3 regions of the Shewanella litorisediminis genome follow, and region 2 is predicted to be linked to each of the others. Evidence: predicted binding sites of a transcription regulator. Region 2 holds the regulator's gene; each other region holds the start of a gene.

Region 1 (10,394 bases), 1.7 Mb from region 2:
GGTGATCTCACGGGCCACATCCAGAATCGACTTACTCTGTACATCCTTCACGTTCGGCACCAGCAGGCCCACTTTGGAGTCTACAGCCATACCGATGTTGTGGCTGGCCTTGTAGGTCAGCTCGGTGCAATCGGCATTCACCTGACTGTTCACCACTGGGAACTCGGTGAGCGCCAGCGACAGCGACTTCATGAAGAACGGCATCATGGTCAGCTTGAGATCGTCACTGCTGTACTTGGCCTTCATGCGCTCGCGCAGGGCAACGAGTTCTGTCAGGTCAATTTCTTCGCAGTAGGTAAAGTGCGGGATGCTGGACACTGAGTCCATCATCTGACGCGCCATCGCCGCTTTGACGCCGCGAATAGGCTCTACTCTGTCACCTACTGCGCTCTGTACAGGGGCAGCTTGTGTTGCAGGCGCCTGCACTGCTGAAACTTGAGGAGCAGCTGGCGCGGCGCCGCCTTTCAGATATTGCTCGATGTCTTCCTTGTACACACGGCCGTGCTTACCGCTGCCGGGTACCTGCGACAAATCCACATCCAGGCTGCGGGCCATGCGGCGAACTGCGGGGCTTGCCAGGGCCTTGCCGTTACCATTCACTGGAGTTGCTGCACGCTCGGCCTGACTGGAGCTAACTGCAGGCGCTGCCACGGCAGGAGCTGTTGCGACCGGATGTTCGGCTTCAACTTCAATGGCATAAAGCGGCGCATGCACCTTGGCAAGCTGGCCCTTTCGATAATGCAGGGTAACGATTTTACCCGCCTTCAGGGCTGGAATTTGCACCAGTGCCTTATCGGTCATCACGTCGGCAATGGGCTGGTCTTCTTCAACCATATCGCCTTCGTTTACCAGCCACTCGACCAGCTCACACTCCACAATGCCTTCGCCGATATCGGGCAGCAGGAAATCTTCCACCTGCTTGCCTGCGCTCACGGCTACGGGAGCAGCAGGCGCGGCGGCAGGTGCAGCTTCAACGGTCGATTCAGCCAGAGCCGCTGGCGCATCGGCGCCCTCGCCTTCGATTTCAACGGCATACAAGGGAGCATGCACCTTGGCGATTTCTCCCTTGGCGTAATAGAGCTTGCTGACAACACCGGCAAAGGGCGCCGGAATTTGCACCAGGGCTTTATCGGTCATCACATCGCAAATGGGCTGATCTTCGGCAATCTGGTCGCCTTCTTTCACCAGCCATTCAACCAGCTCACATTCGACCACGCCTTCACCGATGTCCGGCAAAATAAAATCTTTAATCATACCGGGCTCCTAGAAGTTGACGCTGGCCTTGATGGCTTCAAAGGTCTTGAGCGCATCCGGCATGTATTCTTTTTCGTGGATAAGTGGATACGGTGTATCCAAACCACACACCCGGGCGATGGGCGACTCCAGATACAGGAAGCATTCTTCCTGAATAGTCGCCGCGATTTCGCCGGCAAAGCCACCGGTGAGCGGCGCTTCGTGGTTAATCAGCAGACGGCCGGTCTTCTTCACCGACTCGGCCACTGTGTCCACATCCCATGGTGACAGGGTGCGAAGGTCGATGATTTCACATGAAATGCCTTCTTTCTCGGCCATTTCAGCGGCTTTTTCGACAATTTCCATCTGCGCGCCCCAGGCGAGCAGTGTGATGTCTTTCCCTTCTTTGACCAGTTCGGCCTTACCCAGCGGCAGCTCATAATCGCCTTCAGGCACTTCGCCTACACTGGCGCGGTACAAACGCTTGGGCTCAAAAAACACCACTGGGTTTTTGTCGCGGATAGACGCCAGCAGCAAGCCCTTGGCCTGATGGGCGTTTCGGGGCACAACCACCTTCAGACCCGGAGTTTGGGTAAAATACGCCTCTGGCGACTGAGAGTGATAGTGACCACCGGCAATACCGCCGCCATAGGGGGTGCGATACACCAGGCCACCCACGTTGAACTCGTTACCTGAGCGGTAACGGAACTTGGCGCTTTCGTTCACTATCTGGTCAAACGCCGGGAAGATGTAGTCGGCGAACTGGATTTCGGCCACGGCAGTGGTGCCGTTGGACGCCAGACCGTTGGCAAAACCGGCTATGCCCTGCTCTGTCAGCGGCGTGTTAAAACAGCGCGCCTTGCCAAAGGCTTCCTGCAGGCCTGAGGTGGCACGAAACACGCCACCAAAGTGGCCCACGTCTTCACCAAACACCAGCATGCTTGGGTCTTGTTCCATCGCAATGCGCAGGGCACTGTTGATGGCTTGCAACATATTCATTTCAGCCACGGCTTAGAGTCTCCCTGCGGTTTTTGGATAAGCTTGCGGATACTTCTTCACGTGAGCCTTCAGTGACTCCAACTGCTTTTTCAGCAGTGGCGTTGGCTCATCGTAAACATCCTCAATGATCTCATCGATGCGGGGCGCCGGGATCTTCTCGGCCACTTTCACAGCGGCCAAGACTTCTTCGCGATAGCGCTCGTACATGGCTTCGTCATCGGCTTCGGCAAGCCAGCCTTTGTTGATAAGCCACAGCTTGAAGCGTTTAACCGGGTCGTGTTCACGCCACTTGGCTTCTTCTTCCTTGGAGCGATAACCTGAAGGGTCATCCGAGGTTGAGTGAGCGCCAAGGCGGTAAGTCATGGCTTCAATCAACACAGGCGCATTGTGCTCAAGTGCATAGGCGCGGGCCTGCTGGGTGGCAGCCAGTACCGCCAGCATGTCGTTGCCGTCTACGCGGATGGTGTGCATGCCGTAGCCCACGCCACGGCTGGCAATACCATTACCGGCAAACTGCTCCTCTGTAGGCGTGGAAATGGCATAGCCGTTGTTGCGGCAGAAGAAAATCACCGGAGACTTGAGCACTGCAGCCATGTTCATGCCTGCGTGGAAATCGCCTTCAGACGCAGCGCCTTCACCAAAGTAACAAATGGCCACATTGCGCTCGCCTTTCATCTTCAGGCTGTAACCCACACCTGTGGCCTGAGGGATTTGAGTACCCAGTGGTGATGAAATGGTTTGATAATGCAGCGCTGCCGTGCCGTAGTGAATGGGCATCTGGCGGCCTTTACCGAGATCTTTTTCGTTACTGAACATCTGGTTCATAAACTGCTCGGTGGTAAAACCGCGATAGCGCAGGGCGGCGTGCTCACGGTACTGAGCCAGGATAACGTCTTTGTCATCCAGGGCCGCGGCGCTGCCAAGAATGGCCGCTTCCTCACCGGTACAGGTCATATAAAAACTGATGCGGCCCTGGCGCTGTGCGCCCAACATGCGCTCGTCCAGTACGCGGGTAAACACACAGGCGTCATAGATGCGCTTGGCAAGGGCTTCGTCGATTTGAGGGAGAACGGCTTCCTCGTAGGGAGTACCGTCCGCCTGAAGGATCTTGAGAATGGGGATGTGCAGCGACTCCCTGTCGAGGAAGGAGACCTTGTGCACTGTCTCTTGGTTTGTTGATGCGTTGCTCATATTCTGCTCTTGTTATCATTGAGGCCCACCCACGGCAGGCCTGTATGTAAAACGCGGGATGAACATTACGTTAACGTAAACTACCTGACAATCATTACACTATGACGGCGGGCAAGTTTCCCCCGTTTGCATGTATTAATTGCTTTACAGCTTTATTCCACGTGTGGATTTGCCGCGGGCACCAGCATAATAACGGTTCGCTGGCCAACGGGCACCTTGGCATTGGGGAACACCACTGCCTCGGTTTCCTGTTCAACCAAAATATCCTTTCCACCCTGACGTGCAATCACGTGGCCACGGGGGAATGCGGTAAAGTTCTCCACATCAGTGCTGAAGGTAAATTCAAAGTCCTCGGCTTCCTTGTTAATGACACGGCACACCTGGTACAGATTCACCTGGGTTTCATCGAAAGGCGCAAGTTCCAGTGGCTCGCCGCAAATAAGACGCTTGAACATCTCACGGGTACTGGCGAACTTACTCATGTCGTTCTGGCCCATTGGGTAGACCTTACCCAGCTCAATGGTGAAGGCGTCGGCGCGAAAGAGTTCAGACGAGAAATAACTGAAGGTCGTGGTGGGTTCGTGGTGAAAGAGCACTGTGTCTACGCCACTCGCCGCCAGGAACATGATTTGTTCGCCGCTGAAGGCTCGTCCGGGGCGGTAAGGATAAATGGCGAACTTCTCATGTCTGGAGCCGCGAATCGCGGTGTGCAGATCGTAATGAATGCGCTGCCTGCCCTCACCTTTTGCCGCGCCCTCTTGAAAGAAGCGGGTGACATAAGCTTCAAGCTTTTTGGCGCGTATCCGCTCGGGGTTACTGAGCCCCGGACCACGGCTGTGTTCTCCACTGAAAAGGCGGTTCATGTTTTCATCTACGATACGGGTGCCATTGTTGATGGCTGCGGGATTGCCAATCAGGAACAATACCCGCTCTTTAACCTGCAATCGCCCTTCCAGCAGATCCTGAATAAGGCCGTTACAGAGTTCAATGGGCGCAGTCTCGTTACCGTGCACACCGCTTGAAAGCACTATATCTTTTTGACTCTTGCCATCGGCAGGCTCAAATACCAGCGCGCCTGTATCCCAGAGGCTGACGAGAGTATGTTGATGGATAAGCACGGGGGCGATGGGATCAAGATGGTCGGGATTGGACAGGGTAAGATGCAAAAAGTCTTTGCAGCCTTGCAGTAGGTTAAGCACTTGGGTCTCCTTTCTCTGAGGCTTTCTTTCGTTGGGCTATTGCGATGAACTGCCTGTGGGCCTGAGCCACGCTTTTGGCAGGCATTCCTTTAGCCTCGCAGCGTTTGTGCCAATACTATCACAGCTATTTAAGCTCTATCTCAACCATTTACTTGCAGGTACGCCGATTAAATGTACAAAGGTTCAAAGCGTGCTTGCTTTTGTGGCAAAGTTTTATCAAAATTTAGCCGTCCAGACATCCATTGAGGTTTCCATGTCACAATCCAGTTCATCATTTGCCACCTTCGGTGCCGGCTGTTTTTGGGGTGTAGAGTATTTTTTCAGGCAAATCCCGGGGGTTATCAACGCCACTTGTGGTTACATGGGCGGCAACGACAAGTATTCCCGCTATGAAGATGTCAAGAAAGGCATCACAGGCCATGCCGAAGTAGTCCAGGTAGAATTTGATCCAAGCCAGGTCAGCTTCGACGATTTATTGCAGGTGTTTTGGAAAAATCATAACCCCACCAGTCTCAATCAGCAGGGCGGCGACATTGGTACCCAGTACCGCAGCACCATCTTTTTTCACGACAAAACCCAAAAAGAACAGGCTGAAGCCTCCAAGCTTGCCCTCGCCCGCTCTGGCCGCTGGGGCGCGCGCCACATAGTCACCGAGATAGTCCCGCTGCAAACCTTCCATGTGGCCGAGGAATATCACCAGAACTATCTGGATAAAAACAACCTGCCAAGTTGCCATATCGAGTATTGATACAGCAAACGACAGTATGCTTATCCAACAAAAAACGCGCCCAGTGGCGCGTTTTTTAATATGGCTTAGCAGTGGTCTTTTACTATTTGATGGCCTTGAGTGCCGTTCCCAGCAAATTCTGGGCGTCGCTAATCAGCTCGGCAAGATGTGACTCACTGACAAAGCTTTCGGCATAGAGCTTAAAGAGTGGCTCTGTGCCCGATGGCCGCGCGGCAAACCAGCCTTTATCGGTGCACACCTTGATGCCACCTATGGCGGCACCATTGCCCGGAGCCTTGGTGAGCACGGCGGTAATGGCATCGCCTGCGACAGAGCTGGCGCCAAGGGTTTCCGCATTGAGAGCCCCAAACTTGGCTTTCATTTTGGGGTTCAGAGGGCTGTCGATGCGCTTATAAAAGCAGCGGCCATGTTCGGCGACCAGCTCTTCGTAGCGCTCTGCCGGCGTTTGACCTGTGACTGCCAGGATTTCCGCCGCCAGCAAGGCCAGAATGAAGCCGTCTTTATCGGTACACCAGGTGCTGCCATCCATTTTCAGGAACGCCGCACCGGCACTCTCTTCGCCGCCAAAGCACACGCTGCCATCGGCGAGCCCGTCCACAAACCACTTAAAGCCCACAGGCACTTCCATCAGGGGGACATGATGGGCGGCGCACACCTTATCGATAAGTGAGCTCGACACCAACGTCTTGCCCACTGATAAGGTTTTGGCCCACTGGGGCCTGTGGCCCAGCAGGTAATCGATGGCCACCGCCAGGTAGTGGTTCGGGTCCATCAGACCACTGCCCGGGCAGACAATGCCGTGGCGGTCATAATCCGGGTCGTTACCCACACAGATATCAAACTTATCTTTATGCACCAAAAGCCCGGCCATGGCATAGGGCGACGAGCAGTCCATACGGATTTTGCCGTCCTTATCCAGCGGCATAAAACCAAAGGTGGGATCAATTGCCTGATTGACTACCGTGATATCGAGGCCATAGTGCCTGGCGATAGGTTGCCAGTAATGAATACCACTGCCACCGAGTGGGTCAACGCCAATACGCACACCGGACTTGGCAATGGCCGCCATATCAATCACCTCAGCGAGGCTCTCGACATAAGGTGAAACCAAATCGACGTGTTTAAGCAGCGACAGCCCGGCAGCGATGCCGTAATTCACCCGTCGCACACCATCCAAACCATGTGCCAGGTAATAATTGGCACGGGATTCAATCCAGGAGGTGATTTCCCCTTCCGCCGGACCGCCGTGGGGCGGGTTGTACTTGATGCCGCCATCCTGGGGGGGATTGTGTGAGGGTGTGATGATGATGCCGTCACTGAGCACTGCGTCCTCACCCGTTTGCTGGCGATTGGCGGCCACAATCGCCTGACTCACCACAGGTGTTGGGGTGTAGCCATCATCGCGCTGGGCCAGAATCTGTACCTTATTGGCAATCAGCACTTCGATCACAGACAGATAAGCTGCTTGCGACAGCGCATGGGTGTCCATGCCAAGGTACAGGGGGCCAGTAATGCCGGCCTGTGTACGCCAGTCGACCACCGCCTGGGCAATGGCAAGAATATGCTGCTCATTAAAACTTCTGTGAAAAGCGCATCCCCGATGGCCGGATGTCCCGAAACTCACCTTTTGCGCCGGGTCGTTGGCATCTGGCAGGAGTCGATAATAGTGGCTCATGAGTTTGGGGATATTAACCAAATCCCCTTGCTGTGCTTGCGTGCCTGCGCGGTCATGGATGGCCAAGGCTGAATTCCTTATCTTGGATGGTTAATGGTGTCGGTTCAGGCGAGCGCCAGCTCACCCAGGGATTTGGCGCGAACCGGATCGCAACCCAGCTGCACCAGCGCTTCTTCAAGTATGGTGCGCTTTTTAGCGGTATTGTTGTTGGTGGTTACCCAAAAACCGCTGCAGCCAATCTCCTTGGGATTGGCCGATTGGCTCGCCTTGAGCAGAGCCTCTTTGGAGGTTGCAAAATAGAGGCGATCGCGGCCCTGAATTTGCAGCACCTGCTCAAAACGCGAAGGCGCGGCCTGGTGCAGACATTCGAGCGCGTACAGAAAACGGCCCACGGCCCCTTTCTGGGCAGACAAACCTGCTTCACTGAGCAAGTCTGAAAAATCAATCTCGGTCTGGGCGACGACTTCCAGCTCAGGCTCAACTTCACGCTCCGGCACTGGCTCCTGCTCCATTCCTGGCTCACTGATATCGACAGGTGCCACCTCTGAGACTTCGGCGACAGAGAGTCCAAGCAAACGCCGCAGAATATCCGACGCACTCTCACCGATGCGTTCCGTCTTGCCGGCTATGTAGCGATAGAGCTCTTCGTCCACTTCGATATATTTCATCACCAATGCTTTCCTTTTGTCTTATCAGGCATGCAATACATGCCGCTTCGCCGAAGAAAGCCCAGTGTAAGCCAGTCCAACAGATTGATAAAGCGCTCCAAAATGAAAACTCTGACCAAGATGATGATTACAAAGCCAAGCGTCGAACAAGCGCACATTTTTTAAGCGCACACAGTCCATCCTGACCGCTTTTCTTGCCTGCGCTCCGGCTTGGGGGCAAAATTGCCGCCTTTAAGTGTTAATCCCAATTAACGGGCAGGATTTACATGTCAACGCAGCTTAACTATCAGACCCACGGCGTCGGCGAAGATGTCATTCTGGTCCACGGCCTTTTTGGTGATCTGGATAATCTCAAGGCCCTGGCACAAACCCTCGAGAGTGATTATCGCGTGACCCGCGTCGATGTGCCCAATCACGGCCAAAGCCCTCACTGGGATAAGATGGACTACCCAAGCCTTGCTGCAAGCCTGGTCGCATTGCTGGATGAATTGGGCACCACGAAAGCGCATCTCATTGGCCATTCCATGGGGGGCAAAATCGTGCTGGCCACGGCGCTCCTGCACCCTGAGCGCGTCAGCTCGGTCGTGGCCGCCGACATAGCTCCGGTACCTTATGCACCGCGCCATCAAAGGGTGTTTGCGGCGCTCACCTCCCTGCCGCTGGATGGCAGCATAGACAGGAAAGATGCCTTGAATCACCTGCTAGCCAGAGGGGTGGATGAAGCCACATCTCAGTTTTTGCTGAAAAGCTTTCGCCGGGCGGAAACAGGCTTCAGCTGGCGAATGAACCTGAACGGCCTGATAGCCTCTTATGACGAGATTATCGGCTGGCCCTTCAATCACCGGCATTACAGCGGCCCCACCCTCTTTATCCGCGGCGATGAGTCCGACTATGTGACTGCGTCACACAAAGACGCCATCCTCTCCCAGTTTCCCAAGGTGCAGCTTAAGTCCATCGGCGGTGCAGGCCACTGGCTGCATGCACAAAAGCCCGGCATCTTTAATAGACTGGTGAAAAATTTTCTGGACAGCCAACACCCTGAGTTACACGGGTAAAGGCTATAGCAGACGCTAATATGATGTGATATATTCGCGCCTCTTTTTCAAGGCCGGGTTTACCCCCTACGCCAAGCAACGCCGGAGTCAGCGCTGATGTTAGCCGAGTATATGCAGCAGATAGAAACACTGGGATTAAACCTGTTTTTCGCTGCCATATTCTTCTTCATTGGCATGGCGATCCATGACGTGCTTAAACAGGGCAATGTGCCCAAGTTTGGCCGCTATATCGTTTGGTTGGTGCTGTTTTTAGGGTGTGCGGGCTTTGTCGCCAAGGGCATTATTCAAATGACCTGGGAAGGTGCCGGTATAGGCTAATGAGAAAATGGCAAAAGAAGCAGCAGACAGAACAACAATCGATCTCTTTGCCGATGAAAAGCGCCGTGGACGCCCCAGAAGCAATCCCCTTCCCCGGGAAACGCAACTGAGGGTGAATAAGCGAAACCAGATCCAACGGGACAAGGCAAAGGGTCTCAAGCGAATAGAGTTAAAGGTGTCACAAGATTTGTACGACGCCTTGAACGAAAAGGCGCTGGCCAGTAACATCAGCCGCAGCCAATTAATCGAATGCATACTTAAGCAATCGTTTGACGAGTGAATCAAACTTTTGCAGATGCCGCGCAAACGCAACTGATATTTAAAGGAAAGACAATGGCTACTGTAGGTCTTTTTTTCGGCAGTGACACAGGCAACACCGAAGCTGTCGCCAAGATGATCCAGAAAAAACTGGGTAAGCAGATGGTGGATGTGAAAGACATCGCCAAGAGCACCAAGGAGCAGATCGCCGAATTTGACCTGCTGCTGTTCGGGATCCCAACCTGGTACTACGGTGAAGCGCAGTGCGACTGGGATGACTTTTTCCCGGAGCTCGAGCAAATCGACTTTACCGACAAGCTGGTAGCCATTTTCGGTTGCGGCGATCAGGAAGATTATGCCGAGTACTTCCTCGATGCCATGGGCATGGTACGCGACATCGTCGAAACCCGTGGTGGTATCATAGTCGGTCACTGGCCTACTGCCGGTTATAACTTCGAAGCCTCCAAAGCGCTGGTGGATGACGATCACTTCGTGGGTCTGGGTATTGACGAAGACCGTCAGCCAGAACTGACCGAAGAACGTGTTGATCAGTGGGTCAAGCAGATTTATGAAGAGATGTGTCTGGCTGAGTTGGCCGACTGATTTCTGTAAGTTTGCAAAAGGCGGCGTTTACGCCGCTTTTTCGTTTCAGTGCTAACCCACTTCAGGTGTCATGCCCCTATGACCAATCCACATTCCAACCACTGGGACATCTTTTGTGCCGTCGTAGATAATTACGGCGATATCGGCGTTACCTGGCGCCTGTCAAAACAACTGGCGTTGGAATATCAGCTGCCCATCGTGCTTTGGGTGGATGACCTCAAAAGCTTTGCCCACATATTGCCAGCGCTTGACCCAGCGCTTGGCTCGCAAACCCTTGAAGGCGTCACTATTAATCAGTGGAATACGCCCCTGGACCTCGATTACACGCCCGGCGCCGTGCTGATCGAAGCCTTTGCCTGTGAATTGCCTGAGTCGGTAAAAGCCACCGCCAAAGCCTCCTCCGAGCCACCGCTTTGGATCAATCTTGAATATCTGAGCGCCGAAGAC
Region 2 (10,394 bases):
AAAGTGCACCAGGTGGCCAGACGGCGTGCCGCCGCGCTGCTCGTTTTCGCGGATGTGAGACGGTGGGCCATAGGTTGAAGGGCGACGGCCGATGGACAGATAGAACTCGCTGCCACCGATGTTTTTCCAGTCGAAATAGGCACGCTCTACCCTAAGCCAGTCGCCACTGGTATTACCGGAGTTGGTGCCGTCCATGGAGAAGGAGCGCCAGGAGTCAAATACCTGTACCCCGGTGGAGTCGCCCCAGTTTTTGTACATGGACAGGCGACCGGCAAAGTTCACGTTTTCCCACACATTGGCCTTGATATCGAGGCGCAGTCGGGTGGTGTAAAAAAGATCGTTGTCGATATCGTAGGTGTTTGTGCTGCCAAGGGCCCAGGGCATAACACCGGCCAGTTGCCCACCCATAAAGGCGGCGGCCAGATCCGGGTTGGCGGCCATCATCTTGCCAAGGGGGGAGGTGGGATCCATGGGATCGCCATATTCACCGGCCATGGCACGGCGGCCAAAGTCATCAAAGTTCATCTTGATGCCGGGGTTCCAGGTCACGTCCCGGTAGTGCAGCGAGTGAACCCGGGTTCGAAAGTCGCCGCTGAAAGTAATTCTGTCCAGCGCTGTGTGGCGCTCGGTTTTATTGACTCGGGTATCGAGGTCAGCCAGTTCTTCCGACAGTTCATCGATTTTTTGTTGCAGACGCTCAATCTTGGCCTGATCGTTTGCTGCTGTGTTGTCAGCGGCCAGCGACTGAGGGGTAAACAGCAGGGGAGTGAATCCCAGTGCACTTGCTACTGCCAGAGAGATAAGGGTACGCATACTCACGCTCCTGACCGGTCATGCCGGTCGAATTTGGGTTGTACAAGGCCCTGGGGCTTGCCCCATGTGTCCCGCAACCCGGGAATATTTTTCTGGTGGTTGCCCGTTATTGGCGGGCTAGACTTCAGCCCTTGGGCTTAGCCGCAGGTTTGCGGTTGGTCCGAGTCGGCAGCGTGGTCATAGAGAAACTGCTGTACGTCTTTCAGTTCCTGCTCAGACAGCTTTTGGAATACTTCGGGTTTGCCCTTGTGCATATCCTTTTCGAAGAATCTGTCCCACTGAGCCATGGTTTTGCTCATGGGCGTGAGTTCACCGGCAGCGTCGCCTTTGCTGTGGCAGGTTTTGCATTCTTTTTTGTAGAGATGTTTGCCTTTCTTGGGATTGCCGCCGTCTGCAGCCAGAGCGCTGCTGCCGAGGATCAGGCCAAGGAGCAGTCCAAGGCCAATGGAGTGGGTGGTTTTCATCATCATCTTCCTTTCGCGGGTTGGCTGGTTTTCTTCCCTGAGCGGGGAGCCTGGCTCCCTCGTTTTCCTGTTGGCTAAAATTTAACAAAGGACGACACGGAGAAATTTGAAGTGGATCAGATCCATGAAAATTATCTAATTGATAAAAATTTCATTGAAAAAAATCTAATGAATATCTATTAACCTACAGAAAAATAGATGATTTTTATTTAAGTGATTGTTGATGTTGGGCGTGAAACACTGGTTAACGACGTGTGATCCATGTGACACTTTTGAACTTCACCCTTCCCTTAACTACCTCTTTAGGGGGTGAAACCCGATTTCGCTGACTTGTTAACGGCCTTGTTCAGCATGTCAATTTCAGTGAACCGTGAGCATCAAGCTGACCGCCTCGGTCGATTGCCAATCCCCCAAGTCTCTCTGTTACCCCATTTCCCCAACGCTCCTGTCTCAAGGCTTCCTTTTCCCAGGGAGAGCTTATTAGTGTTGCCTGCATCACAAAGGGGCGCGCTATGTGGTTTTCCACAATATCCCTGCCAATACGCCCTGCCGACAATGGCATTAGCCGGTGAATGCCTGTCATTCGCCACAGAAGAACGATAACGCTAATCCCATTCTGCCCTTTGGGCATTTGGAGGAAACCATGATAGAGCTCTGCAGGCGCGACTTTCTCAAAGGTGCCGGTGCGGCCGGAGCGGGGTGCGCCCTGGCCACGGCATTGCCGGGGACGCTGGCGGCCATGGGGGCACAGCCCCTCAGTGGCAGCGAAAAAGCCATTCCGAGTATTTGTGAAATGTGCTCCACCCGTTGCCCGATTTCGGCGCGGGTGCTGGATGGCAAGGCCGTGTACATCGAAGGCAACGCCGCAGCCAAATCCTTTGGCGGCAAGGTGTGTGCAAGGGGCGGCGCCGGACACAGCCTGCTGTACGATCCACAGCGGTTGGTGAAGCCTCTGAAGCGTGTCGGCGAGCGCGGTGAGGGCAAGTGGCAGGAAATTGAGTGGAGCGAAGCTTACAGCATCCTGGCCCAGCGGCTTGAGCAAATTCGCCGCGAACACGGCGCCGAAGCCGTGGCTTTCTCCTCCAAATCCGGGTCGCTTTCGGGCCATCTGTTCCACTTTGCCAAGGCCTTTGGCAGCCCCAACACCTTTACCCATGCCTCCACCTGCCCCGGCGCTTATGTGATAGCGGCCAATGCCATGTTCGGTGGCAAGGTGAAGCGGGATCTGGGTAATTCCAAATACATCATCAACTTCGGCCATAACCTTTACGAAGGTATCAATATGTCCGAAACCCGCGCCATGATGAAGGCGCAAACCGACAAGCGCGCCAAGCTGGTGGTGTTTGAGCCACGCTTCTCCATCGTGGCCGACAAGGCCGACGAGTGGTACGCCATTCGCCCCGGCTCTGATGTGGCGGTGGCGCTGGCACTGTGCCATGTGCTGATTAGCGAAAACCTTTACGACAAAGCCTTTATCGAGCGCTATGTGGAAGGCTTCGAGGCCTTTGCCGCCGAAGTCAGCGCCTATACCCCCGAGTGGGCAGAAGCCATTTCCGATGTACCCGCCAAAGACATTCGCCGCATCGCCCGGGAATTTGCCAAGGCCGCGCCCCATGCGGTGGTGGACTTTGGTCACCGTGCCACCTTCACCCCGGAAGAGTTTGATATGCGCCGGGCTCTGTATGCGGCCAACGTGCTGATTGGTAACTTTGAGCGCAAGGGCGGCCTCTACTTCGGCCAAAAGGCGGCCGGTTACAACAAGCTGGCCGGTGAAGCCGTAGCCCCCGTACTGGGTAAACCCGGCGTGGCCGACATGCCAAAGCCAACCGCAAAGCGCATCGATCAGGTGGACGAGCAGTACGCCATGATGTGGAGCGAAGGCGGCATTTATCAGTCGGTTATCGATGCAACCCTGGAGGCCAAACCCTATCAGCTGCACGGTTGGGTGATGTGCCGCACTAACCCGATGCAAACCATGACCGACCGCGCCAAGGTGGTTGAGTCAATGAAAAAGCTCGATTTTGTGGCCGTGGTGGATGTGTATATCAGCGAGACCGCCGCCTGGGCCGACCTTATTCTGCCCGAGTCAACTTACCTTGAGCGGGATGAAGAGATCAGCGACAAGTCCGGCAAGAGCCCCGGCTACTACGTGCGTCAGCGGGTGGTGGACGTGATTGGCGATACCAAGCCTTCCTGGCAAATCTTCCGCGAGCTGGGCCTCAAGATGGGCATGGAAAAGTACTACCCCTGGGAGAACATGGAAACCCTGCAACTGCTGCAGACCAACAAGGATGTCGCGCTTTTGAATCACATCAAGGAGAAGGGCTTTGTCAGCTATGGCAAACCGCTGATGCTGCGTGAAAAATCCATGGTGCAGGACTTTGTGGCCGCCTACCCCGGCGCCCATGCCGCGGATGAGGATGGCAGCTACGCCAGTCTGCTCAAGTTCAAAACCCCCAGTGGCCGGATTGAGCTGGTGAGCCCCAAGGTGGAAGCCATGGCCCCGGGCCGTGGCGGCATCCAATACCGACCCGTGACCTTAAAACAGCCGGATGAACTCTACTTCATTCAGGGCAAGGTGGCGGTGCACACCAATGGTGCCACACACAACATCCCCATGTTGGCCAACCTGATGTCGGACAACGCGGTATGGGTGCATCCCAGCACCGCCGAGGCGCTGGGTATCAAGGATGGTGATGCCATCCGGCTTAAATCCAGCGTGGGTGTGGAAGAGGGCAAGGCGCTGGTCACCAAGGGCATTCGTCCGGATACCGTGTTTGCTTACATGGGGTTTGGGTCGAAGAATCGCGAGCTGGTGCGCGCCACCGGCAAGGGTATTCACTGTGGAAACCTGCTGCCCAATGTGACGGCGCCGGTCTGCGGCATGAACGTGCACACCACGGGTGTGATCCTGGAAAAGGCATAAGGGGGCCCGGACTATGAGCAAAAGATATGTAATGGTGCACGACGAGAACAAGTGCATCGGCTGTCAGGCCTGCAGCGTGGCTTGTCGCAGCATCAATCAGGTACCCGATGGCGTGAGCCGTCTGCAGGTTCGCATCGAAGGCCCCTTCGGCGAGGCACCCCATTTGCACTTCAAGTACAACCGGGTGTCGTGCCAGCAGTGTGAAGATGCGCCCTGCGTCAAGGTGTGCCCCACGGGCGCCGCCTATGTGGGCGACGATGGCATTGTGTCCATCAAGGCCGACAAGTGCGTGGGCTGCATGTACTGCGTGGCAGCTTGCCCCTACAAGGTGCGCTTTATGAACCCCCTAACCAGGGTGGCCGATAAATGCAACTTCTGTAAAGAAACCCGTCTTGCCCGGGGTGAACAACCCGCCTGTGTGACTGTGTGCCCCACCGATGCCCTGTGCTTTGGTGATGCGGCCGACCCAGGCAGCGAGGTATCCAAACTGCTTGCCACCAAGGTGAGCTATCAGGACAAGACACATCTTGGCACCAAACCCAGGCTGTACCGTATTCCAGCCAAGCGTGGAGGTATCTGATTATGAACAATATCTGGGGTGATATGAGTCAGTACGACGGCATTACCTGGCATTGGGTGATTGCGGTGTACCTCTTTATGGCCGGTTTGTCGGCGGGCAGTTTGCTGATGGGGATTGGTCTGCGTTGGTATCGCGGCCAAACCCAGGGAGGTGGCCAGAGCCGTGCTGAAAGCGCCGTGCTCAAGGCCGCTGCCTTGATTGCGCCCATCGCCATTTGCCTTGGGATGCTGTGTCTGGTGTTTGACCTGACCAAGCCGTTCCACTTCTGGCTGATTTTGATTAACTACAACTTAAGCTCCGTGATGTCGATTGGGGTGATAGCGCTCCTGGCTTACATTCCGCTGACCTTTGCCTATGCCCTGGTGGTGTTCAGAGATGAGCTGCCAAAGTGTGGTCTGGGCTTCCTCGCTGGCCTTGCCGATAGCCTTGGCAAGCTTCGCGGCATGCTTGAAGGTGCGCTCTTTGTGCTGTCGCTGGTGGTGGGGGCTTATACCGGCTTCCTGATTTCCGCCATGAATGCGTATCCGATGCTCAATACCGCGGTGCTGCCTGCGCTGTTTTTGGTGTCTGGCCTGTCGGCGGGCGCGGCGGCCAACAGCTTACTGGCGGTACTGATGTTTGGCGGCGATAAGCATACCGGCGAACCCTCGGGCGACCTTGAGCGTCAGCACGCCTTTGAACTGCCTGTGATGGGCATGGAAATGCTGTTCCTGTTTATGCTGTTTACCGCGCTTTACTTTAAAGGCGGCGCAGCGGCAGCGGCGCTGGCGTCACTCTCGGACGGGCTCTGGGCATCGGTGTTCTGGATTGGGGTGGTCGCCATCGGCTTTGGTGTGCCGCTGCTGATGCGTCTTAGCGGAAAACATGGTCGCAGCGTGATGGTGACAGCGGCCTGTGCCAGCCTGATTGGGGTACTTGCGCTTCGGCATTTCATCCTTTACGCCGGTCAATCTTATCTGTCCTGATTGCGCTAATCGATTAGTAGAAAAAAGCCCGCGTTTGCGGGCTTTTTTTATGATGATATCGCCGCCCTTTGTTCCGCCCTGAACTACGCTTTTATATGACTGTTGCCGGGTCAAAAATAGAAAAATCAGGGAGAACAGCATGAAGATGAAACCCATCGCAGCCTCATTGGGGCTGATACTCTGCCCATACAGTTTTGCTGCCCAGGATGTATTTGAAGCCCGCAGTGATGCCTTGGGGGGCACGGGTGTGGCGTCGGCCAGTTTGGAGGCCGCACCCTGGATGAACCCGGCGCTCCTGTCTCTGCCCGGTTATACCGAAGGGGATTTCGGGCTGCTTATTCCTGTGCTTGGGGCCGAGGTGTCTGACAAGGACAACATGACCGACAAGTTCGATACCCTCGAAGACAACTACGATGGCCTGGATGCGGCGATTAACCGCGGTGACGCAGCTGCCATCGACAGTTTTCGTCAGGCGCTGCTGGGTGATTTGCGCGGACTGGACGGCAATACCGCTTATGCCTCTGGCGGTATTGGATTCAGTTTTGCCATGCCTACCAAGGGAATAAGCTGGGGTGTGTATTACCGCAGCTACATTGATGGGATTGCCTTAGCCGATATCAGCGATGCCGATATTCAACTTTTGGAAGCCCTGGATCCGCAGGCTCCCCCGGCACTGGAAGACTTAACCTCCCAGGGACGGGTGATTGCCGGTGCCTCATCTGAACTGGCGCTTTCGGTCAGTTTGCCGTTATCCATAGTCAATATGCCCGTTACCGTAGGCCTGACCCCTAAACTGCAGCGGCTCGACAGTTTTAACTATGCCGTCAGTGCCAACAATTTCGATGCCGGTGATTTTGACAGCGACGACTATCGTAACGACGACTCAGGGTTTAATTTGGATGCCGGTATTGCCATGATGCCCATGGAAGGACTGACATTGGGGCTGGTGGGCCGGAACCTGATTGAGCGTGAGCTGGATACCATAGAGTCAGAAGGGGTCAGTGCGACATACCGGGCCGGGCCCATGGTCACCTTTGGTGCCGCGTTTCAAACTGGCAGTTGGCAGCTGAGCTCAGACCTGGACCTGATGGACAATGAGAAGTTTGTTGGGCTGGAGGGCACCAAATATTGGCGTCTGGGAGCCGAGTGGCAGGCGCTGGACTGGCTATCGCTGCGGGTGGGTTACCGTCAGGATCTCAATGACATGACGGCAGATCTTTATTCGTTCGGTACCGGCTTTCAGATAGGGTCTGGCTTTAAACTGGATTTGGCCGGCATGTGGGGAGAACAGGATACCCTGGGCGCAGTACTGCAAAGTTCCTATCACTTCTGAGTCGCAAGAGGTTTGGCATTAGCTTGCCAGCAGGGCGAGCAGCGACTTGGTCGCCAGCACCAGTGCACTGATTGAACAAAGAACCAGGGTCGCGACTCTGGTTTTTTGTTTATCGACCCGTCCCAGAAGGCGACCTGCGACCCAATAGCCGCAAAATACCGCGGGCAACAGAATGAGTGACCACTGGAGCTGTGCCGCGGTAACCAGGCCGGCAAATGCCAGAATACTCAAGGCAATCAATGAGCTGAAAATAAAAAATGCCGACAGGGCCGCTCGGAACTTGTTGGGATCTTTTCCTGCCAACAGAATCGCCATTGGCGGTCCACCAATGGCGGCTATGGTGCCAAAAACGCCGGAAACCGTGCCAGCAATAAACAGAGTCAGGCGGTTGATAGGTGCGCTGATTTTCATCAGGCTCAGCATCACGGCCAGCGCCACAATCACGGCAATGGCAAGACCCAATATGGATTGGGGTGCCATCAGCAGCAGGCCGGCACCGAGGATGCCGCCGGGAACTCGCCCCAGCAGGGCATATTGAAGACCGGCAAACTCAAGGGCGCTGCGCTCCCTGAGTAACGTAAGCAGGGCAATGGAAAAGCCCATCAGGATAACAGGGACAGGTACCAGCTCGGGCTCAACCAGATACAGCAGCGGGCTTGCAACCACGGCAAGCCCAAAACCAATCAGGCTTTGGATCAGGGCGCCACTGAAAATAATCAGCAGCGCCAACACCAGAGTGAGAGGATCGGACAACATTTACCAACTCCTGAAACGACACAAGGACCCGGCGGGGTCCTTGTGCTGGTGTGGAAGGGAGGCTTACTCCATGTCTTCCCATTCGATGCCCATCTCATCCATCAGCTTCTTGGCCTCTGAAGGGATAGAGTCGGGTTTGTCCTTGGACAGATCATCGTCGTTTGGCAGTGGCTGGCCGGTGTAGGCATGCAAAAATGCTTCACACAGCAATTCACTGTTGGTGGCGTGACGAAGGTTGTTAACCTGGCGACGGGTACGTTCGTCAGTGAGGATTTTCAACACTTTTAAAGGAATGGACACGGTGATCTTTTTCACTTGCTCATTCTTTTTGCCGTGCTCAGCATAGGGGCTGATGTAATCGCCATTCCACTCAGTCATTGACTCACCTGATTTATTCCAAAATTCGCAGCAGATTTTAAACCCTTACAAACTACAGTCAAATTATTGCTGCGAAATCACCCCAAACATCAATAGATTTTCTTACGTTTAGACGTCTAAACGTCTTGATGCCTATTGACCTGTCGACAGTGCTTAGGTAAATTTAGCCGTCCAGACATCTTTATTTCCGTGCGGTAACATCGGAGGAGTACAGAATGACACAGCGCAAAGCAGCCACCATCGCGGTGCGTCAAGGCATAGAGAGCGACACCCAGCACGGTGCCGTGGTTCCTCCCATCTATTTATCGACCAATTATTCCTTCGATGGTCACAAGAATCCGCGTAAATTCGACTACAGCCGCTCGGGTAACCCGACCCGCTGTATTCTGGGCGAGGCTCTGGCAGAACTGGAGCAGGGTGCGACCGGCGTTATTACGTGCACCGGCATGGCCGCCATTACTCTGGTGACCAGCCTCCTGGGGCCGGACGATCTCCTGGTCGTGCCCCACGATTGTTACGGTGGCAGCTATCGCCTCTTTACCAACCTCGCCAAAAAAGGCGCCTTTAAGCTGGCGGTAGTGGACCAGACTGACGAGGCTGCGCTCGCGCAGGCCATAGCCCAAAAGCCGCGCATGGTGTGGCTCGAAACCCCATCCAACCCACTGCTGCGGGTGCTGGATATTCAGGCCATCAGTGACGCCAGCCACAAGGTCGGCGCCCTGGTGGTGGTGGACAACACCTTCCTGTCACCGATTTTGCAGCAACCCTTGCTGCTGGGCGCCGATATAGTGATCCACTCCACCACCAAGTACATCAACGGTCACAGCGATGTGGTGGGCGGCGCCGTCATTGCCAAAGATGCCGAGCTTGGGGAGACCCTGCATTGGTGGTCCAACACCCTGGGCCTTACTGGCAGCGCCTTTGACAGCTATCTTACCCTGCGTGGCATTCGTACCCTCGGCGTGCGGGTACGTGAGCATCAATCCAATGCCCAGCGCATAGTGGAAGTACTGAAAAACAGCCCCCAGGTGAGCAAGGTGTATTACCCGGGCCTTGCCGACCACCCGGGCCACGACATTGCCGCGCGGCAACAAAAAGGCTTTGGCGCTATGCTGAGTTTTGAACTGGTGGGCGGAGAAAAAGAAGTGGTGGCCTTCCTCGAAGCCTTACAGCACTTCAGTGTGGCCGAAAGCCTGGGCGGCGTGGAGTCGCTGGTGGCCGTGCCCGCCACCATGACCCACAGGGCCATGGTGCCAGAAGCCCGCGCCGAGGCCGGAATTAAAGACACCCTGCTGCGCCTGTCGGTGGGGATTGAAGATGCAGAAGATTTGGTGGCCGATATCAAAGCCGGCCTGGCTGCCGTAGCAGCCTGTTGAATAGGAGTCAGTGATGGCGCGTTGTCATTTGCATAAGTTTGGTGGCTCCAGTCTGGCCGATGCCGATTGTTACCGCCGCGTGGCCCATATCCTGTTGACTCAGGGACACAGCGACGACCTGGTGGTGGTGTCCGCCGCCGGTAAAACCACCAACTTTTTGTATAAGCTGCTTTCGCTGCGTGATGCCAAAGCGCTGTGGCAGGAAGAGTTACAGGTACTGATAAGTTATCAGCAAAACCTGATTGAGCAGTTACTGAGTGCCGAGCAGGCCCGTTATCTGCGTGAGCGTCTGTCCACCGATAAGGCTCAGCTGGTCAGCCTCTTATCACTGGATACCCTGAACGATTACCAGACCAGCCATGTGGTGAGCTTTGGTGAGCGTTGGTCTGCCAGGCTGATGGCGGCGCTGTTGCGTGAATCCGGCGTGGCAGCAAGCCATGTGGATGCCTGCAGCATACTGGTGGCCGATGAAGGGGCTGTGCCCAATATCCGTGAGCAGGAATCCCGTGCAAAAGTGGCGGCCATGCTGGCCGAACATGAAAACGAACGCATCGTTATCACGGGGTTTATCTGCGCAAACCCCGCCGGTGAAACCCTGCTGCTCGGTCGCAACGGCTCAGACTTTTCCGCCACCCTGATTGCCAGTCTGGCGGATATCGAACGGGTCACCATTTGGACCGATGTGGAAGGGGTGTTCAACGCCGACCCGAACAAGATTAATGATGCCAAGCTGCTCAAGAGCATGTCCCTGGCTGAGGCAGACCGTCTGGCACGTCTGGGTTCGCCTGTGCTGCACAGCCGTA
Region 3 (10,394 bases), 1.4 Mb from region 2:
GGGTCATCACATCGACCCACACCATAAAGAGTCCACCCAGCATGGCCACAATCAGCAGCGACTGACTGCCGGGAAACAGCAATCTGGCGATGTGGGGGATCATCAGTCCCACAAAGCCAATGCCGCCGCAGCTGGCCACCAGCACGGCTGTCATCAAAGAGCACATCAGCAAACTGATAATGCGCAGTTTGGCCACGGATACCCCAAGGGCGTGGGCGGTTTCATCACCGGCACTGAGGGCAAACAGCTGTCGCGTGACCAGCAGCAAAAAGCCCACAAAGGCGCCAAACACCAGCCAGGGCAACCAGAGCATATCCCAGGCCGCACGGGCAAAACTGCCAAGGCTCCAGAATATCACCGATGCCGTTACCTGGGGGCTTGAAAAATATAGAAGCAAACTGCCGAGGGCGCCGAATAAAAACGAGGTGGCGACCCCGGAAAGCAGCATGCGCTCCACCTGACTTTGCAGCCCAAAGCCACTGAGGGTGAGTACCACCAATACCGAGGCACTGGCACCGATAAAGGCCCCAAGCGGCAAGCCGATGGCGAGCAATACCCCATGGGTTATGCCAAGACTCAGCACCACAATCGCCCCCAGGCTGGCACCGGCGCTGATCCCAAAAAGATAAGGGTCGGCCAGTGGGTTGCGGGTCACCAGTTGCAGCGCCCAGCCGGAAAGCGCAAGCCCGGCGCCGCACACAAAGGCCAGCAGTATGCGCGGCAACCTCAGCTCCAGCAAAATGCGGCTGTCGAGATACGCGACATCCACCGGGCGCTCGCCAATCAGCGCATGCAGGTACACCGACATGGCCTCGCGAAAACCTATATCCACGGCGCCAAAAATGCTGGCAAACACAGGCGACAACAGACAGGCCAGAATAAGCGCCAGCACCATCAGCTCGCGGCGTCCAAGGGGGGTTAGCAGGGCTCTGATGGCAGTCACAGGCTCACCTCTTTCGGACCTTGAGACGCCGTTCGGCCGCCATAACCGTAGTAGTAATGTATGAGGGGACGACCATGCTGAGGGTGAGGCTCTACCGTAGTGCACACCCCAAACACAGAAGCGAGCATGGCCTCGGTAAGCACCTCAGCGGGCGTGCCCGAAGCCTCAAGGCGGCCACGGGATATCAGCAGCAGCTCATCGCACAGAGCACTGGCCAGATTCAGGTCGTGTATGGTGCAAATCACGCAGATATCCAGGCGCTTTAAGAGTTCCAGCACTTCAATCTGGAAGCGTACGTCCAGGTGGCTTGTGGGTTCATCCAGGATCAGAAACTGCGGCTTTTGAACCAGCGCCCGGGCAATGAGTGCCCGCTGCTTTTCGCCGCCGGACAGTTTGCCAAAGGGTTGGCGGCCATATCCGTCGAGCCCCACTTCCGCCAGAGCCGCTGCAATGCTGGCCTTGTCGGCGGCGCTGTCGGCAGCGAGCCAGCCCTTGTAGGGGATAAGCCCCATGGCGACTACGGCCTCGGTGGAGAGATCGAACAGGGGGGGTAATTCCTGGGGCACCACGGCCACCGCGCGGGCAAAGCTGCGTCTGGAATAGAGATGAATGTCCTGACCATTGAGCAGTATGGTGCCGCTGTCGGGGCGAATAAAACGGTACAGACAACGTAGCAAGGATGACTTGCCGGCTCCGTTGGGGCCAATCACCCCGTACATGCCGTTTCCGGACAGGGCAAAGCTTACGCTGTCCAGCAGCGGCCGCTCCCCAACCCGCCAACAGAGGTTGCTGACGTCGATGGCCGGGGTCATGGTGCTACCCCATACAACAAGTGCCCGGGTTCCCTCTGGGGAACGGGCATGGCAATTTGGCTCATATCACTCCACCGGGTAACCCGCCCGGACAGGGAAAATAAAAGAGGCACAGGGGCAGGTATCCTGACTCGGGGGCATTCCCCCACACAGTTGCGGGCACAGTCCGGGCTGATACCTTATGGTATGTCCCCGGTTCCCTTTTCATGTCGGGTTGGCATGGCCCCCGACACCCCTGGCGTAAATGGCCGGAGAAACGACTCCGGCTCGCAGATTATCAGACCTTTCACCTACTTGGTAAAGGGGCAAGGGACTTGGTGGTAAGCAAAGCCTTCAGCTCCCCCAAAGTAAACGCCCCTGCCAGCCGCTGTCGGTCCAGTACCAGCGGGTGTGAACCCGGGCGCCGTAATCCAGCTCCAGCGCCCGATAAAAGCCGGCGACCCTTTCTGCCCCCAAAATAGCAGCCATCAGACAACGGATAACACCGCCGTGGGTAACCACCCACAGTGGCCTGCCATCATTAAGCGGTGCGTGCGACAGCAGCCTTTGCAGTGCCTCTGCCACCCTGACCTCAAAAGCAGCCATGGGCTCGCCGCCCTCGGGCGTTATCGCCCAGGGGTCTTGCCACCAGGCCTCCATGGGAGCGGTTTGCCAAAGCTGTGCTATGGGCTGCCCATCCCAGACGCCAAAGTCCATCTCGGTCAGCTGCGGCTCGATAAGTATGTCTGGTGGATTGCCCTCGGGGTGAGCGGCTGTTATTTCTGCCTGCAAGGCATTCGCAAGCCGCGCGCAGCGCAGCAAGGGTGATGAGATGATTTTGGCAGGTACTGCCATGTCACGGGCCTTGCCGGCAATGGCACTCAGGGCACTTTCACTGGGCAGGGCATCACTCCGGCCCCGCAGCACAGCGCCATCTTCACACTGGCCATGGCGCCAGAAAATAATGTCACGGGGCAAAATCGCCACGTCCTTTTCCCGTTCATTCGGCTGGTCAGCTTGCCTGTGCATACCGCGTTATCCTCATTCCGGTTTTACATCAATGCCGACGGGTACCTCGCTTGCCCCTGAGCCCTGGTTTGCCCCTGAACCCCTGCTTGCCCCTAAAGCCAAGTTTCGCGTATTATGGACGTCTATACGTATAAATGTCCAAATCAAATTAAGCGGGTGCCGTACCGGTTTTACCTTTTCAGCGGCATCAACCCGGCTTAGGCTACACAGGACAGTCACTTTTTTGTACTTTGCAGGTGTTTTTTTATGGCAACTCCAGTGTTATCCCAAGCGACCAGGGCGCTTGCCCAGAGCCGTCAACAGCGACTGAACGAGGATCTCTCCAACCGCATTCTTATCCTCGATGGCGCCATGGGAACCATGATCCAGGGACACAAGCTGGAGGAAGAGCACTACCGCGGCGAGCGTTTTGCTAACTGGCACTGCGACGTGAAAGGCAATAACGACCTCTTGGTGCTCACTCAGCCTGAGATAATCAAGGGCATCCACCGCGAGTATCTGCTGGCCGGTGCCGACATTATCGAAACCAACACCTTTAACGCCACCACGGTGGCCATGGCCGACTATGAGATGCAAACGCTCTCGGCCGAGATTAACCTCGTTGGCGCCCGCATCGCCCGCGAAGTGGCCGATGAAGTGGAAGCCCAGACCGGCATCCCCCGCTATGTGGCCGGGGTGCTTGGCCCAACCAACCGTACCTGCTCCATCAGCCCGGATGTAAATGACCCCGGCTACCGTAATATCCACTTCGATGATTTGGTGACCGCCTACAGCGAGTCCACCGCCGCCCTGATTGAAGGCGGCGCCGATATCATCATGGTGGAAACCATTTTCGATACCCTCAACGCCAAGGCGGCGCTGTTTGCCATCGAATCCGTCTTCGACGACATTGGCCTTCGCCTGCCGGTGATGATTTCCGGCACCATTACCGATGCCTCCGGCCGTACCCTTACCGGCCAGACCACCGAAGCCTTTTATAACTCGCTGCGCCATATCAAGCCCATCAGCATGGGGCTTAACTGTGCCCTGGGGCCAAAAGAGCTGCGCCCTTACGTCGAGGAACTTTCCCGCATCAGCGAATGCTATGTGTCAGCCCATCCCAACGCGGGCCTGCCGAACGAGTTCGGTGGCTATGATGAAACACCACAGGAGATGGCCGACATCATAGTGCAGTGGGCCATCGAAGGCATGCTCAACATAGTCGGCGGCTGCTGCGGTACTACCCCGGATCATATCCGCGTTATCCGCGAAGCCGTTGAAAAACATGCCCCACGCAAACTGCCGGAGATCCCGGTTGCCTGCCGTCTGGCCGGGCTTGAACCGCTCACCATCAGCGCCGACAGCCTGTTTGTGAACGTGGGCGAGCGCACCAACGTTACAGGCTCAGCCAAGTTTTTGAAGCTGATTAAAGAAGGCCAATACGAGACCGCGCTGGAGGTAGCCCGGGATCAGGTTGAAAACGGCGCCCAGATCATCGATATCAACATGGATGAGGGCATGCTGGACGGCGAAGAGGTGATGACCACCTTCCTCAATCTGGTGGCTTCTGAGCCTGAAATCAGCAAGGTGCCCATCATGATTGACTCCTCCAAGTGGGAAGTCATCGAGGCGGGCCTTAAGTGCGTGCAGGGCAAGTGCATCGTCAACTCCATCTCCCTCAAAGAAGGCGAAGCCAAGTTTATCGAGCAGGCGACATTGGTGAAGCGCTACGGCGCCGCCGCCATCATCATGGCCTTTGATGAAACCGGCCAGGCCGACACCCGCGCCCGCAAAATTGAAATCTGTACCCGCGCCTATCGCATTCTGGTGGACAAAGTCGGCTTCCCGCCACAAGACATCATCTTCGACCCCAATATTTTTGCCGTGGCCACCGGCATCGAAGAGCACGACAACTACGCGGTGGACTTTATCGAGGCGGTGCGCGACATCAAGGCCACCCTGCCCCATGCGATGATTTCCGGCGGTGTGTCCAACGTGTCCTTCTCGTTCCGCGGCAACAACCCGGTGCGCGAGGCCATCCACGCCGTCTTCCTCTACCATGCCATTAAAGAAGGCATGGACATGGGCATTGTGAACGCGGGGCAGCTGGCGATTTACGACGATATTCCCGCCGAGCTGAAAGAGCGGGTCGAGGCGGTGGTGCTTAACCTGCCCTGCCCGGTGGCCGACTCAAGCAACACTGAGCAGCTCTTGGAAATCGCCGAGAAGTATCGCGGCGGCGCTGGCGGCGGTGCAGGTAAGAAAGAAGATTTGGAATGGCGCAGCCTGCCGGTGAACAAGCGCCTCGAACACGCGCTGGTAAAGGGCATTACCGAATTTATCGATGCCGACACCGAAGAGGCCCGTCAGCAGGCCACCCGTCCGCTGGATGTGATTGAAGGCCCGCTGATGGACGGCATGAACGTGGTGGGCGATCTCTTTGGCGAGGGCAAGATGTTCCTGCCCCAGGTGGTTAAATCCGCCCGGGTGATGAAAAAAGCCGTGGCCTACTTAAACCCCTTTATTGAGGCCGAAAAGGTCGCCGGCCAAAGCAACGGCAAGGTGCTGATGGTCACGGTAAAAGGCGACGTGCACGATATCGGCAAGAATATCGTTGGCGTGGTGCTCGCCTGTAACGGCTATGAGGTGATTGACTTAGGCGTGATGGTACCGGTGGAGAAAATCGTCGAAGTCGCCAAAAAAGAGCAGGTCGATATCATCGGCATGTCGGGGCTCATTACCCCAAGCCTTGATGAAATGGTGCATAACGTGAAGACCTTCGAGCGTGAAGGGCTCACCATTCCCGCCATCATCGGCGGCGCCACCTGCTCGAAAATCCATACTGCGGTCAAGATTGCGCCCCACTACCCCCACGGCGCCATCTATATTCCGGATGCGTCCCGCGCCGTGCCCATGGTGAGCAAACTCATCAACAACGAGACCCGCGATGCCACCATCAAGGCCACCTACGATGAATACGATGTGATGCGCGAAAAGCGCCTGTCACAGGCCAAGCGCAAGGAGATTGTCTCCATCGAGAAGGCGCGGGAAAACCGCTGCCAGCTCGACTGGGCCAACTACCAGCCAAAAGTGCCGAACAAGCTTGGTATTCAGGTGTTTGAAGACTACCCACTGGATGATTTGGTCGATCGCATCGACTGGACGCCGTTTTTCCGCGCCTGGGAACTGCACGGCCACTTCCCGCGCATTCTCGACGATGAGGTGGTGGGCGAAGAGGCCCGTAAGCTGTATGCCGACGCCAAAGCCATGCTGCAAACCATCATCGATGAAAAGTGGCTCACCGCCAAAGGGGTGATTGGCCTGTTCCCGGCCAATACCGTGAACCATGACGATATCGAGCTTTACACCGACGAGAGCCGCACCCAAGTGCTGATGACCACCCATCATTTGCGGATGCAAATCGAGCGGGTGGGTAACGATAACTTCTGTCTGTCGGACTTTGTTGCCCCCAAAGACAGCGGTGTGGCCGACTACACCGGCGGCTTTGCGGTATGCGCAGGCCACGGTATCGATGAGCATCTGGCACGTTTTGAAGCCAACCACGACGACTACAACGCCATCATGCTCAAGGTGCTGGCAGACCGTCTGGCCGAAGCCTTCGCCGAGCGCATGCACGAGCGGGTGCGTAAAGAGTTTTGGGGTTATGCCAGCGACGAAAACCTCGATAACGAGGCGCTTATCCGCGAGAAATACCGCGGCATCCGCCCCGCCCCCGGCTACCCCGCCTGCCCGGATCACACAGAGAAGGGGCTGTTGTGGGACTTGCTGAAACCCAACGAGTGCATTGACCTTAATATCACCGAAAGCTTCGCCATGTACCCCACAGCAGCTGTAAGTGGCTGGTACTTCGCCCACCCACAGGCGCGTTACTTTGGCGTGACCAACATCGGCAAGGATCAGGTAGAAGACTACGCCCGCCGCAAAGGGATGACGGTGGCCGAGGCGGAGAAGTGGTTGGCACCAGTGCTTGATTACGATCCAGAGTGATCGAGAGCACTCTTTGAAGCAACCAAGCAGCGCTTGGCAAAGGTCGTGGGGCAAATGCATCCATGCACAACGGCCAGTTCCGCCATCCCAGGCTCTCGGTTGTGAGCCAGTCGCTGCGCGACAGTCTCGACTGATTAGACTGATGCTGCCCCGGCTTCCATGCCCTCGGCCGCTCAGAGCAGGATGGGCATATTCTCCAGCAAAAGTATTTTGGGTGTCCAGACTCTTTTATTACACGATTTACTGATGGTGCAGAAGCGCATCCTCAATAACCTGCTGATACTCTGACGCGTTAAACCAAAAGGAAGGAAATTCAGAATAATCGCGTTTAGGCCAACCATCAAACTGCCAATATACCCAACCATCACGGTTGCAAACATTGGCATAAAAGAATGAACATTCGACTTGCCCACAACTACAGCCAAGAAGAATGATCCGAACATCCCCTTCTTCGAGACTCTTAAGCCAGTTGAACAACGAATATTCTTGTACATCGGATTCATGCAAAAAAACGTCGTTAAACTCGCCAATGCCTTGTTGCTGCTCAAATTGAGAAATAATCTCAGTTAACCGAACGCCATTGATCATCACACCGAGCCTGGGTTTACTCTTTTGCCGGTGTTTGGTCTCTTCCAGTTCCCATGTCAGCGCAAGCTGGTCCATCATCGCCCTCTTTTGTTGCCGGTCCGAGCGTAGAATTACGCTCCCGGTTTAGTCAGCCTCATCTACAATTCAATTCATTTCGACGAACTTTCCCTCATCCCCAGCCGAATATGTTTGTGATAACTACTATTTCTGGCTAACTTACCGATAGTTAACAATAGAGCAAGGAGTGTTCTATGGAAACATGTTTGAGCATGTCAAAGAGATGGGTTTCCGTAAAACTCATGATTTTATTACTTTTCACTCAAAGCCTTATGGCATGTGCTGTCCCCAGTGAAACCTCGACCAGCCATCAACTCAGCAATATTATCGACCATGATGCATTAAGCGAATTACTCACCTATGCCTGCTCACAAAAGCTTGATCGCAGGGCAAGTCTGTTGATTATGTTTTCCCCCCCTGAGTCTCTGTGGTCAGAACAATCGTATCGCTGCGGTGATGACAATGTTTTTGACTTTTCAGACCGAAGACCGCCTATCCAATTGCCAGCTGAACTATTTTCCAGCACAGATGAACAATGGATACTGGAAGCTTATCGCTTAATCCAACAAGGAACTTACTCTTTAATGGGAGAATGGATTCACCCTAAAAATCCGAAAGAGATCAGCTTCCTTCATCGAGCATTTGCAAAACATCCATATATCACGGCAAGACTGATGGCATCAGCCCCCGCTCCTCATGTGGGTGAAGTTTGGCAATTACTTTACCAGCATATGGATAGAATCCTGTTGGACTCACCTGCTGTTGAAGACCAGCGTTTGCTTGCCTTTGCAATGGCTCGCGACGGGCGGGAACAAGAAGCTATTTCGTTAATTCAACAGCTCTTGAGCCAAGGCGACTTTGCCAGCTTATATGTACTGCCGTTCGTGACATTAGATACTCCAAAACCGATTGAGAACGAAGATGAAATGGCTGAGACCACCGAGCCTGAATTGGGTTATCAAGTGTTGGCAATGCTGGAAAACTTTGTTTATCAGCAAAATTATCCGAAAGAATTTTGTGCTTGGGCCCAGGATTTGGAACCTGGCCCACTCGCCAATTATGTGGCAACTTTGCTGGTGAACTTTCAAGAAAACCTTCCCTGTACTGAAGGGTAATCCAATATGAATCTATTACGCTGCGCCCTACTGCCTTTGGCTCTATCGAGCGTGCTCTCGGGTTGTCAAAAAGATGGTGGTCCCTGTGTTTACCAAGAGTTTGAAGACAGCTTTCAGATTGCTAAGATTCAAGAAGAACAAGTTCAATTCGAAGGACGCATTATGCCCCCGCTTGCCATGCACTGGTTTGCACAACCGCCGCAGGTTGGACAAAAAATTAGCATTAGAGGGAAACGATTAGTTCAGGGGAGCTGTAATCCCCTGGAAATTTTATCAGTTAGGGAAGACTACTGAATTAAATAATCGATTTAAAAGTGGATGGATGAACGTTTGCCGATGGAAATTTCAACATGAAGAAACGTCACACCGAAGAACAAATCATTAAAGCGATCCCAGTATCATGAAGTGTAATAGCTCAGACCTGATCTGACAGTTACCCGATTTTGGGGTGCCGTTGTCAGATTAGATTTGGGCTAAATTCTTTTCAGCCCAAACCCGTTTTCCATCAATTAATGTCGCCATCGGTGTGCGACCGCAGCACATTTTGCCCTGATGGGTGCGCTCATTGTTGTACAGCGCCAGCCATTCGTCCAAGTCTTTTTGCAGCTCCTCCAGTGTGCTATACAGCTTTTTGCGGAACGTGACCTGATAGAACTCATTCAGAATGGTCTTGTGGAAACGCTCGCAGATACCGTTTGTCTGTGGATGTCTGGCTTTGGTTTTCGTGTGGTCGATATCATTGATGGCCAGATACAGCTGATAATCGTGCTGCTCAACCTTACCGCAGTACTCGGTGCCCCGGTCAGTGAGAATACGCAGCATCGGCAGCGCCTGAGCTTCGAAAAACGGCAATACTCTGTCGTTCAACAGGTCGGCAGAGGTGATTGGGGTTTTGGTGGTGTAGAGCTTGGCAAAGGCGACCTTACTGTAGGTATCGACGAAGGTCTGCTGGTATATCCGCCCCACACCTTTGAGGTTGCCGACGTAAAAGGTGTCCTGTGAGCCCAGATAGCCAGGATGATGGGTTTCAATTTCACCGCAGGCCTCATCGTCCTGGGCTTTCTTTTCCAGGGCTGCCACCTGCGCTTCTGTCAGAATGATGCCATCGCGCTCCATCTTTGCTTCCAATGCGACCAGGCGCTTCTTGAGGTTTTCCAGCCCGTGCCTGAGCCAAATTGAACGTACGCCGCTGCCGGAAACAAAGACGCCCTGCTTGCGCAGTTCGTTGCTGGTTCGGGTTTGACCATAGGCGGGAAACTCAATGGCGTAATCAATGACAGCTTGCTCTATATGGTCATCAACACGATTTTTCAGATTGGGCGTGCGTCTGGAGCGGTTGATAAGCGCATCAATGCCGCCATCCTCAACCAGTTCACGATAGCGATAGAAGGTGTCACGGGACACGCCCATAACCTTGCAGGCTTTGGAAACGTTGCCGAGCTCCTCAGCGAGATTCAGCAAACCTGCTTTGTGTTTAATGATGGGGTTGTTAGTATGCAGCATGAGAGTTACCTCTTTTGTTTTGATTGAAGATTCGACACCTTTATCAAAACGGGTAACTCTCACCTTTTCAAGATGATGTGTCAGATCAAGTCGCGACTAATACACATGAAGCAAGGGGGAAAATACGATGACATTTGTCCTAAGGAAGCTGCGATTAAGTAGTCAGCTTCTCCCTACATGACGCCCCAACTCATCGTTATCAACGTCCAGTGGCTCAATTTTCCAATTTTCAGCCAAAAATCGTCTCTTCGTTGCTGATTTTGGCCCTGTTTCAGGCCAATTTTCCCATTTTAGGTAGATCTCGCCTGTGCCCGTATCAATTGGTCCACTCGAACCAGGTTCGCCAGGGTGAATAACATCGCCAGCTGACTGTCGTTTTTA

The links. The regulator MetJ, encoded in region 2, represses methionine synthesis genes. The targets are predictions, from matches to a motif close to TAGACGTCTAGACGTCTA.
Region 1: msrA (peptide-methionine (S)-S-oxide reductase MsrA) is a predicted target of MetJ. The motif match lies at 4,847-4,864, and genes of this name have one in related genera.
Region 3: metH (methionine synthase) is a predicted target of MetJ. The motif match lies at 2,879-2,896, and genes of this name have one in related genera.

What each region holds. Positions count from the first base shown of each region.
Region 1 is NZ_CP069213.1:1,956,827-1,967,220, reverse strand. Features, by position in the region: gene JQC75_RS08540 (dihydrolipoyllysine-residue acetyltransferase) at 1-1,254, opposite strand, end outside; gene JQC75_RS08535 (alpha-ketoacid dehydrogenase subunit beta) at 1,264-2,241, opposite strand; gene JQC75_RS08530 (thiamine pyrophosphate-dependent dehydrogenase E1 component subunit alpha) at 2,245-3,423, opposite strand; gene astE (succinylglutamate desuccinylase) at 3,576-4,622, opposite strand; gene msrA (peptide-methionine (S)-S-oxide reductase MsrA) at 4,876-5,370, shown strand; gene pgm (phosphoglucomutase (alpha-D-glucose-1,6-bisphosphate-dependent)) at 5,453-7,111, opposite strand; gene seqA (replication initiation negative regulator SeqA) at 7,150-7,713, opposite strand; gene JQC75_RS08505 (alpha/beta fold hydrolase) at 7,980-8,768, shown strand; gene JQC75_RS08500 (DUF2788 domain-containing protein) at 8,865-9,086, shown strand; gene ybfE (LexA regulated protein) at 9,094-9,366, shown strand; gene fldA (flavodoxin FldA) at 9,420-9,947, shown strand; gene earP (elongation factor P maturation arginine rhamnosyltransferase EarP) at 10,026-10,394, shown strand, end outside.
Region 2 is NZ_CP069213.1:3,669,474-3,679,867, reverse strand. Features, by position in the region: gene JQC75_RS16285 (DUF3373 domain-containing protein) at 1-813, opposite strand, end outside; gene JQC75_RS16280 (c-type cytochrome) at 951-1,280, opposite strand; gene phsA (thiosulfate reductase PhsA) at 1,921-4,203, shown strand; gene JQC75_RS16270 (4Fe-4S dicluster domain-containing protein) at 4,217-4,783, shown strand; gene nrfD (NrfD/PsrC family molybdoenzyme membrane anchor subunit) at 4,786-5,748, shown strand; gene JQC75_RS16260 (conjugal transfer protein TraF) at 5,888-7,081, shown strand; gene JQC75_RS16255 (sulfite exporter TauE/SafE family protein) at 7,100-7,837, opposite strand; gene metJ (met regulon transcriptional regulator MetJ) at 7,901-8,215, opposite strand; gene metB (cystathionine gamma-synthase) at 8,431-9,591, shown strand; gene JQC75_RS16240 (bifunctional aspartate kinase/homoserine dehydrogenase II) at 9,605-10,394, shown strand, end outside.
Region 3 is NZ_CP069213.1:810,699-821,092, reverse strand. Features, by position in the region: gene JQC75_RS03575 (FecCD family ABC transporter permease) at 1-895, opposite strand, end outside; gene JQC75_RS03570 (ABC transporter ATP-binding protein) at 940-1,755, opposite strand; cobalamin riboswitch at 1,855-2,007, opposite strand; gene JQC75_RS03565 (histidine phosphatase family protein) at 2,089-2,763, opposite strand; gene metH (methionine synthase) at 3,010-6,750, shown strand; gene JQC75_RS03555 (hypothetical protein) at 6,991-7,416, opposite strand; gene JQC75_RS03550 (hypothetical protein) at 7,590-8,510, shown strand; gene JQC75_RS03545 (hypothetical protein) at 8,517-8,804, shown strand; gene JQC75_RS03540 (IS481 family transposase) at 8,973-10,013, opposite strand; gene JQC75_RS03535 (IS5 family transposase) at 10,304-10,394, opposite strand, start outside.